2 regions of the Streptomyces sp. NPDC044044 genome follow, and region 1 is predicted to be linked to the other one. Evidence: riboswitches for the same ligand, from Rfam matches in the RefSeq annotation. Region 1 holds a riboswitch; the other holds the start of a gene.
The links. A riboswitch is a leader RNA that binds a small molecule or an ion and turns the genes downstream of it on or off. The one in region 1 is predicted to bind cobalamin.

Region 1 (8,785 bases):
CCGCACGACGAGCCCCCGCCCCGAGCGCCCGCGCGCCCGCTGGTGCGGGGCCGCCGCCTGCACGGTGGCCGCCAGGTGCAGCTTGGTGAGCGCCCCTTGGGGCCGCCGGGCCCCGGTGGTCCGCCCGTGCTCGGTCCGCGCCCGGGAGCGCCGCCCCGCGGCGCCTTCCCCGAGGCCGGGCACCGTCAGCATCTTCGTGCGGAACGGCTCGGAGGCCTGCACGGGCCGCTGCTCACCGCCACCGGCCGGGGCCTGCGCGGGTACCTGTGCGGGGGAGGAGTCGTCGTCCTGCCCGGTCTGGCGGTCGTCGGCGGCGGGCGCGTCGGAAGCGTCGGACGTGTCAGGGGTGTCAGGGGCGTCGGGTCCGCCCTGGGGCGGCTGCCCGCCCCCGCCGGGGCCGTCGCCGTCGGGCTCGGGGTCGTCGTCCCCGCCGTCCCCCGCGTCGCTGCCGTCGTCGGCCTGCTCCAGCGTGTCGTCGAGCTTGTCCTCGTCGAGCCCCGGAGCGTCGAAGGGGTTGCGCCGGCGCCGGTGCGGAAGCGCGAGGAGAGCGGCCTGCCGCACGTCCTCGGCGAGTACGTCACTGCGCCCCGCCCAGGCGGCAAGCGCCGTCGCGGTACGCGCCATCACGATGTCCGCGCGCATCCCGTCGACCTCGAAGGCCGCACAGGTGGCGGCGATCTGCCGCAACGCCCCGTCGCCGAGCCGCACTTGGGGGAGCAACGCGCGCGCCGCGACGATCCGCTCCCGCAGCGCGGACTCGTCGTCGTGCCACCGCGCGGCGAAGCCCTCGGCGTCGTCGTCGTACGCGAGCCGCCGCCGGACGACCTCGACCCGCTGATCGGTCTCACGGGACGCGGCGACCTCGACGGTGAGCCCGAACCGGTCGAGCAACTGCGGGCGCAGTTCGCCCTCTTCGGGGTTCATGGTGCCCACGAGCAGGAACCGCGCGGCATGCCGCACGGACACGCCCTCACGCTCTACGTACGAGGCGCCCATGGCGGCGGCGTCGAGCAGCAGGTCGACCAAGTGGTCGTGCAGCAGGTTGACTTCGTCGACGTAGAGGATGCCGCGGTGGGCGTCGGCGAGCAGGCCGGGCTCGAAGGCCTTCACGCCCTCGGACAGAGCCCGCTCGATGTCGAGCGCACCGACGAGACGGTCCTCGGACGCGCCGACGGGCAGCTCGACCATCCGCGCGTCGCGCACGGCGGCCCCGCCGGCGTCGTGCGGCCCGTCGGGGCAGGCCGGGTCGGGTGCGGCCGGGTCGCAGGAGAAGCGGCATCCGGCGACGACGGGCACCTGCGGAAGCAGGGCGGAAAGGGCCCGCACGGCGGTGGACTTGGCGGTCCCCTTCTCCCCGCGCACGAGCACGCCGCCGACGGCGGGCGAGACGGCGTTGAGCAGCAGGGCGAGCCGCAGGTCGTCCTGCCCGACGAGAGCGGTGAACGGATAGGGGGTACTCACAAGGCCTCCATTACGTGATGCGGGGCGGGGCAGGGGACAGCGGCAGGAGGGTCATGAGGGCGCCCCCGGTGCGATGAAGGGGAGGCCGGGCGGGGCGCCGGTCTCGATCAGACGGAACAGGGCGTCCGTGTCCGCGTGTTCCTCGATGAGGTCACCGAGCAGGTCGAGCTGCTCCTCGCGCAGCGCGCCGAAGCTGGTGTCGGGCGCGGGCACGAAGCGGCGCCCCGCGGCCCGCGCGACCTCGGTGAGGAAGCGCCGCCGGAACGCGTCGCTCTCCAGCGACCCGTGCCAGTGCGTGCCCCACACCTCACCGACGCGGCAGCCGTCCAGGAAGGGCTCTCCGCCGAGGACTTGGGCGACGCCGTGATGGATCTCGTACCCCTCGACGGGTTCGCCGAGCGCCTCGCCGACCGGCCGCGCGAGGGTCTTCTCCCGCTCGAAGCGCACGCGCACGGGCAGCAGGCCGAGCCCGTCCACGGCTCCGGCCCGCGACTCGACGTCGTCCTCGATGTGCTCGCCGAGGACCTGGAAGCCGCCGCAGATCCCGAGCACGGGACGCCCCTCGGCGGCGCGCCGCGCGATGGCGTCCGCGAGGCCGCGCTCGCGCAGCCACTGAAGGGCGCGGACCGTCCCGCGCGTCCCCGGCACGACCACCAGATCGGCGTCGACGAGCTCGTCGGCCCGGTCCACGAACCGCACGACGACGCCGGGTTCGGCGGCCAGCGCGTCCACGTCCGTGAAGTTCGACATCAGCGGGACCGCACAGACGGCGACCCGCAGCACGTCCTCACCGACCGGGGGAGCGACGACGGACTCCCTGACGGCACCCCGCAGGGACACCCGCAGCCCGTCCTCCTCGTCGATGCCGAGGCCGTGCTGGAACGGCAGCACACCGAACGTACGCCGCCCGGTGAGTCCGAGAAGCATGTCGAGCCCGGGTTCGAGCAGCGAGACGTCGCCCCGGAACTTGTTGACGAGATACCCGGCGACCAACTCCTGGTCCTGGGCGCCGAGCAGCGCGGTCGTCCCGAAGAAGGAGGCGAAGACGCCACCGCGGTCGATGTCCCCCACCACGACCACGGGGAAGCGGGCGGCCCGCGCGATCCCCATGTTCACGATGTCCGTACGCCGCAGATTGATCTCGGCGGGGCTGCCCGCGCCTTCACAGATCACGGCGTCATAGCTGCCCCGAAGTTCCTCCAGGCATCCCACGACGGTGGACAGCAGCGCTTCCTGCCGCCCGCCGTGGTAGCCGCGCGCGGTCATCTCGCCCACGGGCTTGCCCATCAGGACGACCTGGCTGCTGCGGTCGCTGCCCGGCTTGAGCAGCACGGGGTTCATCAGCGCGCTCGGCTCGACCCGGGCGGCCTGCGCCTGCATGGCCTGGGCACGCCCGATCTCGGCACCCTCGCGCGTGACGAAGGAGTTGAGGGACATGTTCTGCGCCTTGAAGGGTGCGACGGACACCCCCTTGCGGGCCAGCCACCGGCAGATCCCGGCGGTGACGACGCTCTTCCCCGCATCCGACGTGGTCCCGGCGACGAGCAGTCCACCACTCATGAGGCCCTGCCTTTCCGTATCGTGCTCACGGCCGCGGCGACCCCCAGGGTCAGCAGCCCCACCCGCCGCGACAGCTTCACGGCCCGCTCGATGTCGGCGATTTCGACGCCCCGCCCCTCCCCGTTCAGGACGGGCCGGTGCTCGACACGCCCCGCGTACGAGAGAGTCCCCCCGAGCCGTACGCCCAACGCCCCGGCGAAGGCGGCCTCCACGGGCCCCGCGTTGGGGCTCGGGTGCTTGGCGGCATCGTCACGCCAGGCCCGCAGCGCACCGCGCGGCGAGTCCCCGGCGGCAGCCGCGAGCACGGCGGTGAGCCGGGCACCCGGCCATCCCAGTACGTCGTCAAGGCGGGCGGAAGCCCATCCGTAGCGCCGGTACTGCGCGGACTTGTGCCCGACCATGGCGTCGAGCGTGTTCACGGCCCGGAAGCCGACAAGCCCCGGGACCCCGCCAAGAGCCCCCCACACCAAGGCCCCCACCACCGCGTCGGAGGTGTTCTCGGCGACGGACTCGACCACGGCACGCGCGATGCCGTCGGCATCCAGCGCCTGCGGATCTCGCCCGCACAGATGCGGCAGCCGCTCCCGCGCCACCTCGACGTCCCCGGCGGCGAGCGCCCCGCCGATGGCCCGCGCCTCACGCCCGAGGGAGGTGCCGCCGACCACGGCCCAGGTGGTGGCGGCGGTCAGCGCGACGGAGGCGGCGCGGGAATCACGTACGAGAGAGGAGACCAGGGCGGCGGCACCGGCCGCACCCCCGGCGCACACCACGGCGTGCAGGGCGCCCCACCCGCGGTGGTCACGCCACAGCACACGCTCGACGACGCCGGCGGCCCGCCCGAACGCGGCGACCGGGTGCCCGCGACGAGGATCGCCGAGGAACAGATCACCGAGGAGGCCGGCGGCGGCGCCGTACGCGAAGTCGCGATCGGCACGCACGGGTTCAGCCGGCCGGTACGTGGAGGGGAACAGACAGGGGCACAGGAACCGGCAACGGGCGGCCGCGCATGGCGATATGTCCTCACTCAGGGTGTCCGCGCCCTGGTTCGACGTGACCGGCGGGGAGAGTTCCTGGCTTCCGAGGAGTCCGCTCCTCGATGACAGTGGCGGGACCGCGCCGGATTCGCACCGGCTTCCTCTCCTGCCGCCGTAATGGCTCCGGCAGTCCACCACGCCCGCGAACGCCCGTCAACTTGCCGTTGACCTGGGACGGGAGAGTGTGCCGAGGCACACATGAGGCCGGTTTTTCCCTAGGCCTGGAAATTGAACTTTCCTAGACTGGAACGCGACAACCGGAGAGCGGTCCACGAGTGATTTGGTCCGGGTCGTTACGTGGTGTGGTGGTTCTCGGCGGACCTGTCGGCCCTCCGAGATCACGGCGCTATCGTGCGGGACGCCGGTTCTCCGGTAGGGGGAGGTCGGCGTGGCCAATGAGAAGTCGTCGGGACGGCTGTGGCGCAGGAGCAGCTTCAGCGGGTACTCCGGAGACTGCGTCGAAGTCGCCTTCGTGCGGGAGACGGTGTTCGTCCGTGATGCGCAGAACCCCTCGGGGCCGTGCGTCGTCTTCTCCGGTGAGCACTGGCAGGCGTTCCTGAACGCTCTTGTCGGCGACGGGGGAGAGGGAGGGGGGACAGGATGACCGAGCATCATCTCGCCGAAGTGCGGCACCTGGTGAGAGGCGGGCACGGGGGGAAGCGCGGGACATCGGGGACCGTCGTGGTCGTGGCGGGGTGCGTGCTGCTCGGCGCGGCTGCCGCCCTCGTCGGTGCGGCGGCTTCTCTCCTGGTCGAGGGCACGGCCGCCCGGCTGGCCGTCTGGGCCTTCGCGGCCATGGCGGCCGCTGTGTCCATGGGGCTCTGGTGGGGCTCGGCGGAGTTCAGGCAGGATCATCGGCCTCGGCCCTGGGCTCGGGCCGCTGGGCGGGAACCACAGCACGGCGGTCGTCGCTGAGCGTGGGCGTCGCCCCTGCCTGCGAGATCAGCTGGGTGAGCTGGCGGCTCAGCGCGACCACGGGCGCCGAGAAGACGGCGATCACCGGGCCGACCGTCCAGAAGCCCGTCATGCCGACGCTGCTCAGGACGACGAGCACTCCGGTGAGCGTCAGGACCAGAACGAGTATGCAGCCGGTGCAGTAGACGATCCTCGTCGTGAACGTCCGGAGACTGTCGTCCGTGCGATGGCGGTCCAGCGTGTCCATCCGGTCCGTGCGGCCCTGGTCGGCCATCGCCTCGCGGACGAGCTGGTTGTAGGTGGGGCCGTCGGCCGGTGTCGGTCCGGGAGAGGTGTCGACGGTGGCATCGGAGGCCGGGCCGGTGGAGGCCCCACCGCCACCTTGCGCACCACCCGAACCACCGCTTCGCCACGGCGCCTGCCCGATGGCCGTGAGGACCCCGTGCCACCACTCTCGCAACGCGGCTGGCATGTTGAGGCCTCCTCGCTCCTCACGGACTCCTTGGGCCCGAGAGGTCAGCTGCTGTCAATGCCGTCCCTGACCTGACGGATCAGGTCGAGGGCCTTCTCTCCGTCGTGCGCGGTCTCGCGGAGGGACTCGAAGCACTCCTGGTGACGCACGATCAGCTCGTGGTCGTCACGGATCGACTGGTTTCCCTGTGCTTCGAGGTAGAGCAGGTCCTCGTCGTCCAGGAAGCCGAGCAGGATGAAGCTGCTCAGGGTGGAGTAGTGGGCGCCTGCCGTGAACGGCAGCACCTGGAGGGACACCTTCGGGCGCTCCGAGATGTCGATGAGGCGCTGCAGTTGGGCGCGCTGTACGCGTGGTCCGCCGACCTGCCGGTGCAGCGCGGCCTCGTCGACGACGAAGAACGTCCACGGCGGGTTCTCACCCTCCAGGGCGCGCTCCTGGCGTGCCGTCCGCAGTTCCACGATCTTCCGCGCCTGCGCCTCGTCCAGACGCGGGGTGAGGAGCGCCATCGCGTATTCGTCCGTCTGCAGAAGGCCGGGCACGATGATCGGGTTGTACGTGCGAAAGGATGCGGCGGCGCTCTCGTACCCCAGGTACTGACTGAACTGCGGCCCGATGACGTCGTTGTACCTGGCCCACCAGCTCGGCCCCTTGGAGCCGCGGGCGGCTGCTTCGAGCTCTGCGCCCAGTTCCTGGTCCGTCACGCCGTACTGCTGGAGAAGGGCGCGCAGATCGGTCACGGAGAGGCTGACCGTGCCCTGCTCGATCCTCATGATCTTGGACAGTGACCAGTCGAGGGCTTGGGCGGCTTGGCCCTGTGACTGCTCCGTGGCCTCGCGGGCCTTGCGGAGTGCGATGCGCAGCCTGCGGCGATTCAGGCTCGGGTCGACATCCCTCGACATGGTGGCTCCTCGCTGTCGTGATGGCTGCTGATTCAATGACATAGGGCTGAGAGCCATATGTGCAGCCGACGCTAGCAGACAGCTTAGTAGCAGTATGCCATATGTCACTTCGCTGCATCGCATGTCCTCGTTCGGGTGAATGAGGGGTGTCCGGACACGTGAAAGCCGGGTGGGACGCACCCATGAGGTGCGTCCCACCCGGCTCTTGTGAGGCGGTGGTCGTCGTCAGGCGACGATCAGGTAAATCCCGTACGCCACGGCCGCCGCGCAGAGCGCGAAGCACACGTACGCGCCCGTGCGTGCCGCCGCGGGAGGGCCGCCGGCGGAGGTCGTGGAGGCGGTGGCGCCGGTTGTCGCCGCCGCCTCGCGCTTGGAGAGGCCGACGATGCCGAGGGTGAAGAGGCCCACCAGGGCCACCGTCACCCCGAGGCTGACTCCGAATACGGAGCCGAGAGCTGCCCAGTCGATGTTCATGGTCAGTTGTCCTTACACCGTGGCGGGCCGGGCGGGATCCGCCACGGTGCCGGTCGGGGCCGGGATGGTGGCCTTGACGAGGTCGATGTCCGAGGCCGTCACGGCCGAACCGGTGGGCGGCGGGGAGACGGCGGCCATCGCGGTGGTCACGACACCGGCGGGCTCGGCTTCCGAGGAGCCGCGGATCTCGTCGTCGGCGACGTTCGTGTGGTCGACGGCGTTGCGCCGGGACAGCACCCAGATGACGGCGGATCCGCCGATGAGGAGCGCGGCGGTCGCCGCGACGCCCCAGGGGCCCTGCTTGGTGAGGAACTCCGCGCCCGCGCCGACCAGGCCCGCGGCCGGGAGCGTCAGGCCCCAGGCGACGAACATGCGGGTCGCCGTGGACCAGCGGACCACGCCGCCCTTGCGGCCGAGGCCCGCGCCCATCACGGCGCCCGAGCAGACCTGGGTGGTGGAGAGCGAGAAGCCGATGTGCGAGGAGGCGAGGATCGCGGTCGCGGCGCTGGTCTGGGCGGCGAAGCCCTGCTGCGGCGCGAGGTCCGTGAGGCCCTTGCCCATGGTGCGGATGATCCGCCAGCCGCCGAGGTAGGTGCCGAGCGCGATGGCGACACCGGCCGAGACGATGACCCACATCGGGGGGTTGGCGCCCGGGTTCAGGACGCCGCCGGTGATCAGGGCCAGCGTGATGATGCCCATGGTCTTCTGCGCGTCGTTCGTGCCGTGCGCGAGCGAGACGAGGCCCGCGGAGGCGATCTGACCGGTGCGGTAGCCCTTGGCGGTCGCCTTGGTGTCGGTGTTGCGCCCGATGCGGTACGTCAGGCGCGTGGCGAGCGTCGCGGCGATGCCGGCCACGAGGGGCGCGGCGATCGCGGGGATCAGGATCTTGGTGACGACGGTGCCGCCGTTGATCGACGACCAGCCCATCGACATGACCGCGGCGCCGATCAGGCCGCCGAAGAGTGCGTGGGAGGAACTGGAGGGCAGGCCCACCAGCCAGGTCAGGAGATTCCAGAGGATCGCGCCGACCAGGGCCGCGAAGATCACCTCTGTCTTCAGTCCGTCCTCGTTGACGATCCCGCCGGAGATCGTCTTGGCGACCTCGACAGACAGGAAGGCGCCGACGAGATTCAGCACGGCGGACATGGCCACCGCCGTCTTGGGCTTGAGAGCGCCAGTCGAGATGGTGGTTGCCATCGCGTTGGCCGTGTCGTGGAAACCGTTCGTGAAGTCGAACACGAGAGCGGTAACGATCACGATCCCGAGGAGAAGCGTGATGTGTTCCATTTACCCAGGCTTCTGTTGGACGTCAGTGGCAAGTGGAACGTAGGCAACCAGGGTGAACGGAAAGTGAACTGGGCCGGGCCGTGCGGTGACCCAATCCGGGGCACCACCGCTCCGGTTCCGTCATGGCCCTGACGAAGATCGCCCGGAGGGGCGGTGCGAGGCCCGGAATCCGGGCTTCCAAGGGTGCCCGACTATCCCCGGGCGAAGCTCTTCAGCTGGTTCGGCGAGCCGTTGAAGAGATTCTGATCACCCGGCAGTGCGCCGCTGTTGTCGTACTGCCAGATCGTCAGGTACGACCACCCCTTGGGCAGCGCCCCCGGCGTCGACGACCAGCGTGCGAGCCACAGCGCGTGATTCGATCCGAAGGCGCGGCTGCCGCCCGTGCAGTCGTTCCACCACTTGGTGGTCGTGTAGATCACGGGGCGCCGCCCCGTCTGCCGCTTGACCTCGTCGCTGAAGGACTTGATCCAGCTGACCATGCCGGTGTTGCTGACGCCGTAGCACTTCCGTGAGCTGTACGGATTGTGCTCGATGTCCAGCGCGGGCGGCAGCGTCCAGCCGTCCGCCCGCCACCGTCCGCCATGGTTCATGAAGTACGCGGCCTGCTTCTTGCCGGACGACTTGCTCGGCACGGCGAAGTGGTACGCGCCGCGGATGATGCCCGCGCTGCGGGAGCCGTTGTA
Region 2 (8,785 bases), on a different contig from region 1:
CTGCGCGAACTGGTCAAGGGGATCAGCCCGCCGGTGCTCAACGACCGAGGGCTCATCGATGCCGTACGCGCTCTCGCCCTGGACAGCCCGCTCGAAGCCGCTGTCAGTGCCGATGTGTCGCTGCGCCTCGACCCGCCGATCGAATCCGCCGCGTACTTCGGAATCGCCGAACTGCTGACCAACGCGGTCAAGCACGCCCACGCGACCCGGGCGCGGATCTCCGTCGCGCGGGACGACACCGGTCTCGTCGTGGACGTCGAGGACGACGGCCGGGGAGGGGCGAGCGTGCGCGCCGACGGTGGACTGGCGGGGCTGCGCCGCCGCCTCGCCGCCTTCGACGGCACCCTGGAGATCACCAGCCCGGCAGGCGGCCCGACCCGCGTGAGAATAGTGGTGCCATGCGAATCGTCGTAGCCGAAGATCTCTACCTCCTGCGTGACGGAATGGTCCGCCTCATCGAGGCGTGCGGACATGAGGTGGTGGGCACGGCGGCCACCGGACCCGAGACGCTCGACGCGCTCCTGAAGTGGCGCCCGGACGTCGCCGTCGTCGACGTCCGCCTGCCGCCGACCCAGACGGACGAGGGCCTGCGGGCGGCTCTGGCCGCACGTCGTGAACTGCCCGGCCTGCCGGTCCTGATCCTCTCCCAGTACGTCGAACAGCTCTATGCCCGCGAGCTGTTGGCCGACGGCACCGGCGGCATCGGCTACTTCCTCAAGGAGAGCGTGTTCGACGCCGACCAGTTCATCGACGCCCTGGAACGCGTCGCCGCCGGTGGCACCGCGATGGACCCCGTCGTCATCGCGAAGCTGCTGTCCAGCGGGTCATCCAACCGGAGACTTGAACGGCTCACCGAACGCGAACACTCCGTGCTCGCCCTCATGGCCGAGGGGCTGTCCAACCAGGCCATCGCCGGGCGGCTGTTCCTGAGCGAAAGCGCCATCAGCAAGTACACCACCTCGCTCTTCGGCAAACTCGGCATCACCGATGACGACAGCAACAACCGTCGTGTCCTCGCCGTCCTCACCTATCTGAACAATCCCTGACGGGGATACGGGCTGGGGTTGGTACGGACGATGGCCATGGTCTGCCCGGATCAGCCTTCGGAGCTGCATCGCACCACGGTGAGCATCGCGCCGCACTGCCTCCCCGGTTCGGAGACAGAACCGCCACCGGTGGCCACCAGGAGTGCCCCGCCGGTCAGCCGGACGAGGACACGGGGCGGCCATTCGTCCTCACATGGCCGCCCCGGCAGGAGCGTTCGGGTCAGGAACCCGTGGGCAGCTCCGCCCTCACCTCGCGCGCCGCGGCCACCAGGTTCTCCAGGGAGGCCTTGGTCTCGGGCCAGCCGCGGGTCTTCAGGCCGCAGTCGGGGTTCACCCAGAGGCGTTCGGCGGGGATGGCCTCAAGTCCCTTGCGCAGCAGGGCTGCTGCCTCCTCGGTGCTCGGTACGCGGGGGGAGTGGATGTCGTAGACGCCGGGACCCGCCTCGCGCGGATAGCCGTGCTCGGCCAGTTCGCGGGCCACCTGCATGTGCGAGCGGGCGGCTTCCAGGCTGATGACGTCGGCGTCGAGGTCGTCGATGGCCTGGACGATGTCGCCGAACTCCGCGTAGCACATGTGCGTGTGGATCTGCGTGTCCGGGCGTACGCCGCTGGTGGTGAGGCGGAAGGACTCCGTGGCCCAGTCCAGGTAGGCCGGGTGGTCGGCGGCGCGCAGCGGCAGCGTCTCGCGCAGCGCGGGCTCGTCGACCTGGATGACCGAAGTGCCCGCCTCCTCCAGGTCGTTGACCTCGTCGCGCAGGGCGAGCGCGACCTGGCGTGCCGTGTCGCCGAGCGGCTGGTCGTCGCGGACGAAGGACCAGGCGAGCATGGTGACGGGACCGGTGAGCATGCCCTTGACGGGGCGGTCGGTCAGGGAGTTGGCGTACGAGGTCCAGCGCACCGTCATCGGCTCGGGCCGGGAGATGTCGCCGGCCAGGACCGGCGGGCGCACATAGCGGGTGCCGTACGACTGGACCCAGCCGTGCTGCGTGGCGAGGTAGCCGGTGAGCTGCTCGGCGAAGTACTGCACCATGTCGTTGCGTTCGGGCTCGCCGTGCACCAGCACGTCGATGCCCACCTTCTCCTGGAAGGCGAGGACCTCGCGGATCTCGTTCTTGATGCGCTCCTCGTAGCCCGCCGTGTCGATACGGCCCGCGCGCAAGTCGGCGCGTGCCGTGCGCAGTTCGGTGGTCTGCGGGAACGAGCCGATGGTGGTCGTGGGCAGTTGCGGAAGACCGAGCCGGGTCCGCTGGGCCGCCGCACGCTCCGGGTAGGCGTGGGCGCGGCGGGCGTCGGCGCCGGTGATCGCGGCGACGCGGGAGCGTACGGCCGGGTCGTGGGTGAGGGCCGAGCCCGAGCGGGACGCCAGGCCGGCGCGGTTGGCGGACAGTTCGGCCGCGATGGCGCCCGTGCCCTGGGCCAGGCCGCGGGCCAGCGTGGCGATCTCGGCGGTCTTCTGGTGGGCGAAGGCCAGCCAGCGGGCGATCTGCGGGTCGATGTCCCGTTCGGCGGTGGCGTCCAGCGGGACGTGCAGCAGGGAGCAGGACGCGGAGACGTCGACCCGGTCGGCGAGGCCCAGGAGCGTGCCCAGGGTGGCGAGGGACTTCTCCAGGTCGTTGATCCAGATGTTGCGGCCGTTGACGACGCCCGCGACCAGACGCTTGCCGGGAAGACCGCCGACGGCGGCGAGGTCCTCCAGCTGGCTCGCGGCGGCCTCGGTGAAGTCCAGGGCGAGGCCCTCGACCGGAGCCTTGGCGAGCACCGGCAGCGCGTCGCCGAGCCTGCCGAAGTACGAGCCGACAAGGAGCTGAGGACGGTCGGTGAGCGCACCGAGATCGCGGTAGGCGCGGGCGGCGGCGTTGAGTTCGGCCGGGGTGCGGTCCTGGACCAGGGCGGGCTCGTCGAGCTGCACCCACTCGGCGCCCGCGGCGCGCAGGTCGGCGAGGACCTCGGCGTACACGGGCAGCAGACGGTCCAGGAGGGTGAGCGGCTCGAAATCGGCGGCCACGCCGGGCGCGGGCTTGGCGAGCAGCAGATAGGTGACCGGGCCGACAAGCACGGGGCGGGCCGCGAGGCCGAGCGCGACGGCCTCCTTCAGCTCGGCGACCTGCTTGGCGGAGTCGGCGGTGAAGACGGTGTCGGGGCCGAGCTCCGGCACGAGGTAGTGGTAGTTGGTGTCGAACCACTTGGTCATCTCGAGAGGGGCCACATCCTGCGTGCCGCGGGCCATCGCGAAATAGCCGTCGAGCGCGTCGGCGTCGACGGCCTCACGGTGCCGCTGGGGGACGGCGCCGACCATGACGCTGGTGTCCAGGACATGGTCGTAGTACGAGAAGTCGCCGGTCGGCACCTCGTGGATGCCTGCGTCGGCCAGGTGCTGCCAGGTGGACCGGCGCAGCTGCGCCGCGGTGTCCCGGAGGGCGTCGGCGGTGACGCGGCCCTTCCAGTAGCCCTCGACGGCCTTCTTCAGTTCCCGGTTGGGGCCCTGGCGGGGGTAGCCGTACACAGTGGCCTGTGCTGCCGCGGCTGCGGGCTTCGTTGTCACGGAAATCTCCTTCGCGAGATGACTCCTGAGCATCCCGGGACGGGACGCGGACGCGAAGGGGTGACGAACCGGGCGGACCGGACGCGCGCCACCGGCGCGGTGCTCCACCTGATCTGACGCCGACCCGCCCACGAGGTCACCGGGATGTCCGCACGTGAGGGGTCACGTACGGGCAACGGGCAGGTCTTCGGACTCGCGGGCACACCTGCCGAGGCAGGTTCCTACTGGCCGTCGCTTCCCGGATCCGCGCTCGGACCCAGTGCGTATGACGGCGGTCGTTCCCACTCACCGCTGCGGGGCAGTCCCGGATTCCCACCGGGTTCCCTCTTACGACGCGTCTGCCTGGCGGACAGGGCGAACCAGCTGCACAGGTCAGGCTAGAGGGTGATCGGCCTCCTGGGCAGTACTGATCACATTCCGGACCGTGAGGTGAGACACGGACCCCGCCCGTATCGGCACATGCGGGCGCGCGGAACGGATCACCAGTCCGTTCCGCGCCCCGCTCACAGCAGCCGCGGGCCCCTCAGCCCGGCGGCGGACCCGGGCCCCTCAGCCCCGGTCGTAGGTGTGGAACCCGCGGCCGCTCTTGCGGCCGAGCAGCCCCGCCTCCACCATGCGCTGGAGCAGCGGCGGCGGGGCGTACAGGGGTTCCTTGAACTCTTCGTAGAGCGATGCCGCGATGGAGGCGACCGTGTCGAGGCCGATCAGGTCCGCCAGCTTCAGCGGCCCCATAGGGTGCGCGCAGCCCAGCTCCATGCCCGCGTCCACGTCGGCGGGCGTGGCGAAGCCGGACTCGGTCATCCGGATCGCGGAGAGGAGGTAGGGGACGAGCAGCGCGTTCACGACGAAGCCCGCTCTGTCCTGGGAGCGGACGACCGTCTTGCCCAGGGTGTGCGTGGCGAAGTCCTCTACGGCGGCGACGGTCCGTGCGGCCGTGTGCAGTGAGGACACGACCTCGACCAGGGGAAGCACGGGGGCGGGGTTGAAGAAGTGCAGCCCGAGAACACGGTCGGCACGCCGGGTGGCCATCCCCAGACGCATGACCGGGATGGAGGAGGTGTTGGTGGCCAGGATCGCGTCGGGGTCCTCGACGACCTTGTCCAGGGTGGCGAAGATCTCCGTCTTCGCGGCGGTGTCCTCGACGACGGCCTCGACGACGAGCTGGCGGTCGGCCAGGTCGTCGAGGCTGCCGGTGAAGACCATGCGGGCGAGTGCGTCCTCGGCGCCGATGCGGTCCAACTTGCCTCGCTGGACAGCTCGTTCGAGCGACACGGCGACTCGCTCGGCGGCGGCGCGTGCGGCGAGTGCGTCGGCCTCGCAGACCACGGTGTCCAGGTCGGCGCGGGCGCACACCTCGGCGATCCCGGCGCCCATCTGGCCCCCGCCCACCACGCCGACCCGGCGGATGGCCGCGGTCATGACCGTCCCTCCGGGCGGCGCACGAGGTGACGGCTGTAGGCGTCCGTGGTGAAGAAGGCGGGCAACTCCCGTGCCAGGGCGGTCCGTTCGAAGAGTCCGCGGACTTCGTCGAGAGGGGCCCACGGGTACTCCGCGCCCAGGGCGGCGAGCTCGTCCCCCACCAGTTCAAGGACGGTCGCTCGATCGACGACCTGGTGGCGCAGCCACTGCCAGATCTGCACCCGGGCGATCTCGGCGGTGGCGGCGTCCTCCATGAGCCCGTACAGGGCGACGGCCCCCTGCCCGTGCAGCCATGCGGCGAAGTAGCGCAGGGCGACGGCGATGTTGGTGCGTACGCCATCGGAGGTGGGTGGCGCGCTGATGCGGCGCACGGAGAGCAGCCGGGCCGCCGTCACCTCGACGTCGTCGCGGGTGCGGTCGATCTGATGCGGGCGGGTGTCGAGCACCCCGTCGAACACCGCGCGGCAGACGGGTACAAGGGCGGGGTGGGCGACCCAGGAGCCGTCGAAGCCGTCCTCGGCCTCGCGTTCCTTGTCGAGCCGCACCGTGGCGAGGGCCGCCTGGTGGGCGTCCGGGTCCTTGCCCGGCATGTGGGCGGCCATGCCGCCGATGGCGTGGGCGCCGCGCTTGTGGCAGGTGCGTACGAGGAGTTCGGTGTACGCGCGCATGAAGGGGGCGGTCATGGTGACCTTCGCCCGGTCGGGAAGCAGGAAGTCGGTGCGGTGACCGAAGGTCTTGATGAGGCTGAACAGGTAGTCCCAGCGGCCCGCGTTGAGGCCGGAGCTGTGCTCCCGGAGCTCGTAGAGGATCTCCTCCATCTGGACGGCCGCCGTGATGGTCTCGATCAGGACGGTGGCCCGGATCGTGCCGCGGGGGATGCCGAGGAGATCCTGAGCCAGGACGAACACGTCGTTCCACAGCCGGGCCTCGTCGCGGTTCTCCAGCTTCGGCAGGTAGAAGTACGGGCCGTGCCCGGCGTCGATCTGCCGCTGGGCGCAATGGAAGAAGTAGAGCCCGAAGTCCACGAGCGACGCGGGCGCGGGCCGCCCGCCGATCAGCAGGTGCTCCTCGGTCAGGTGCCAGCCGCGCGGGCGGACGACGATGGTCGCGACCTGCTCGCCGAGCCGGTACCGCTTGCCCTCCGGCGTGCTGAAGTCGATCCTGCGCTCGATGGCGTCGAGCAGGTTCAGCTGACCGCCGACGATGTTGTCCCAGGTGGGCGAGGTGGCGCCCTCGAAGTCCGCCATCCACACCTGCGCACCGGAGTTGAGGGCGTTGACCGTCATCGCGCGCTCCGGCGGCCCCGTGATCTCCACGCGGCGGTCGGTCAGGCCGGGCGCGGGGGCTGCCACCCGCCAGGAGTCGTCCGCCCGTATGCGGGCGGTGGCGATGGAGAAGTCGAGCGGGGAGCCGGAGGCGAGGCGGGCCCCCACCCGCATGCGCTCCTTGAGGATCTCCTGACGGCGTTCGGCGAACGCGTCGACGAGGCGGCCGACGAACTCCAGGGCCTCAGGGGTGAGGATCTCGTCGTGCCGGTCGGTCACCGTGCCGAGGACCTGGGCACGGCTTGGGGGAGCGGAGATGGGCATGCGGGTCTCCTCAGCAGGGGGTGTGGACTAGGACTGACGGGACGGTGGGGGCGCCCCTTGAGGGGCGCGGGGAACTGCGCGCTCACCCCCACCGACCCGCGGACGACAGCGCGGCGGTCCGGCGAAGCGCCGTAGCGGTCTGGCGAAGCGCCGTAGCGGTCCGGCGAAGTGCCCTAGTGGAACTGCTCCTCCTCGGTGGAGCCGGACAGCGCCGTCGTGGAGGATGCGGGGTTGACGGCGGTGGACACCTGGTCGAAGTAGCCGGTGCCGACCTCGCGCTGGTGCTTGACGGCGGTGAAGCCCTGCGCCTGCGCGGCGAACTCCCGCTCCTGGAGGTCGACATAGGCGGTCATGCCGTGCTCGGCGTAGCCGCGGGCCAGGTCGAACATGCCGTGGTTGAGGGAGTGGAAGCCGGCCAGGGTGATGAACTGGAAGCGGTAGCCCATGGCGCCCAGCTCGCGCTGGAACTTGGCGATCTGGTCGTCGTCCAGGGCGGCACGCCAGTTGAAGGAGGGCGAGCAGTTGTAGGCGAGCATCTGGTCGGGGTGCTCGGCGTGGATGGCCTCGGCGAACTCACGGGCCTGCGCGAGGTCAGGGGTGCCGGTCTCGACCCAGATGAGGTCCGCGTACGGGGCGTAGGCGAGGCCGCGGGCGATGACGGGCGCCATGCCGTTGTGCACCCGGTAGAAGCCCTCGGCGGTGCGCTCGCCCGTGACGAACCGCGCGTCGCGCTCGTCGACGTCGCTGGTCAGCAGGTTCGCCGCGAGGGCGTCGGTGCGGGCCACGATCAGCGTCGGCACATCGGCGATGTCGGCGGCCAGGCGGGCCGCGTTGAGGGTGCGGATGTGCTGGCCGGTGGGCACGAGCACCTTTCCGCTCAGGTGACCGCACTTCTTCTCGGAGGCCAGCTGGTCCTCGTAGTGGATGCCGGCGGCGCCCGCGGCGATCATCGCCTTGGTCAGCTCGAAGGCGTTAAGGGGTCCGCCGAAGCCCGCCTCGGCGTCGGCGACGATCGGCGCGAGCCAGTCGGTGGTGTCCTCGCCGCCCTCGGCGGTGGCGATCTGGTCGGCGCGCAGCAGCGCGTTGTTGATCCGACGGACCACCTGCGGCACCGAGTTGGCCGGGTAGAGCGACTGATCGGGGTAGGTGTGTCCGGCCTGGTTGGCGTCGGCGGCCACCTGCCAGCCGGACAGGTAGATCGCCTGCAGACCGGCCTTGACCTGCTGGACCGCCTGGCCGCCGGTCAGCGCGCCGAGCGCGTGGATGTAGTCCTGCTCGTGCAGCTGGCGCCACAACCGCTCGGCGCCGCGCCGGGCGAGGGTGTGCTCCTCGCGGACGCTGCCGGAGAGCCTGACCACGTCATCGGCGGTGTAGGTGCGCTCGATCCCGTTCCAGCGGGCGTCGGTCGCCCACCGCTGAGCAAGCTCCTGGGCCGTTGCCGTCGTCGTCCCTGCCTGTGCCATGACCGTCTCCTGGGAACTCGTGAACTGGGGGAATCGTGAACTGGTGAACTGGTGAACTGGGGAACTCGTGAACTGTGCGAAGCTCTGGCACTCAGTGCCGGGAAGATCCCGGGTGCGGCCCGTCGGCTCCGTGCTGAGCAATCCGAGCAATGTCGCCGAGCCGGGCGGAAGGGTCGGGATCACCGACGTCAGGGCATTGAGTCGTACCCGTTTCCGATCCGCCCGACGGAGTCCGGCGGGCCGCGGTACGACTCTGACACCGGCACTCAGTGCCATCAAGCAGGGAAAGATGCCAAGTTCTGCGCATCTTTCTCCGCCGTTCTGCCAATCTTGTTAAGCCCGCAGACCTCGTCCGCGTGGCTACCATCACGGGCAGTGCCGACGATCGTGACCGGACGGGCAGGAGCCACGGGTGAGCAAGACGTACGCGGGAGCGCGGCTGCGACGGCTGCGGGAGGAGCGCCGCATGAGCCAGGCCGACCTGGCTCGTGCCCTGGCCATCTCGCCGAGCTATCTGAACCAGATGGAACACGACTCCCGGCCGCTGACCGTGCCCGTGCTGCTGCGGCTCACGGAGGCGTTCGGCGTCGACCCGGGCTTCTTCTCCGCGCGTGACACCAGCCGTCTGGTGGCCGACCTGCGGGACGCCCTCACCGGAGAGGTCTCGGCGGGCCGGGTGTCCGCGTCCGACCTCTCGGACCTGGCATCGCGCATGCCCGCCGTGGC

Region 2: linked by a shared signal. The riboswitch ahead of metE (5-methyltetrahydropteroyltriglutamate--homocysteine S-methyltransferase) and the one ahead of AC07AG_RS33870 (cobalamin biosynthesis protein) in region 1 are both predicted to bind cobalamin.

Annotation. Positions count from the first base shown of each region.
Region 1 is NZ_JBWKFG010000010.1:62,949-71,733, reverse strand. It holds gene AC07AG_RS33880 (putative cobaltochelatase) at 1-1,461, opposite strand, end outside; gene AC07AG_RS33875 (cobyric acid synthase) at 1,513-3,021, opposite strand; gene AC07AG_RS33870 (cobalamin biosynthesis protein) at 3,018-3,959, opposite strand; cobalamin riboswitch at 4,065-4,198, opposite strand; gene AC07AG_RS33865 (DUF397 domain-containing protein) at 4,444-4,659, shown strand; gene AC07AG_RS33860 (hypothetical protein) at 4,897-5,442, opposite strand; gene AC07AG_RS33855 (helix-turn-helix domain-containing protein) at 5,487-6,341, opposite strand; gene AC07AG_RS33850 (hypothetical protein) at 6,567-6,815, opposite strand; gene AC07AG_RS33845 (inorganic phosphate transporter) at 6,828-8,102, opposite strand; gene AC07AG_RS33840 (lysozyme) at 8,294-8,785, opposite strand, start outside.
Region 2 is NZ_JBWKFG010000001.1:168,006-176,790, forward strand. It holds gene AC07AG_RS00765 (sensor histidine kinase) at 1-414, shown strand, start outside; gene AC07AG_RS00770 (response regulator transcription factor) at 399-1,046, shown strand; gene metE (5-methyltetrahydropteroyltriglutamate--homocysteine S-methyltransferase) at 1,267-3,588, opposite strand; cobalamin riboswitch at 3,750-3,967, opposite strand; gene AC07AG_RS00780 (3-hydroxybutyryl-CoA dehydrogenase) at 4,138-5,007, opposite strand; gene aceB (malate synthase A) at 5,004-6,596, opposite strand; gene aceA (isocitrate lyase) at 6,770-8,059, opposite strand; gene AC07AG_RS00795 (short-chain fatty acyl-CoA regulator family protein) at 8,472-8,785, shown strand, end outside.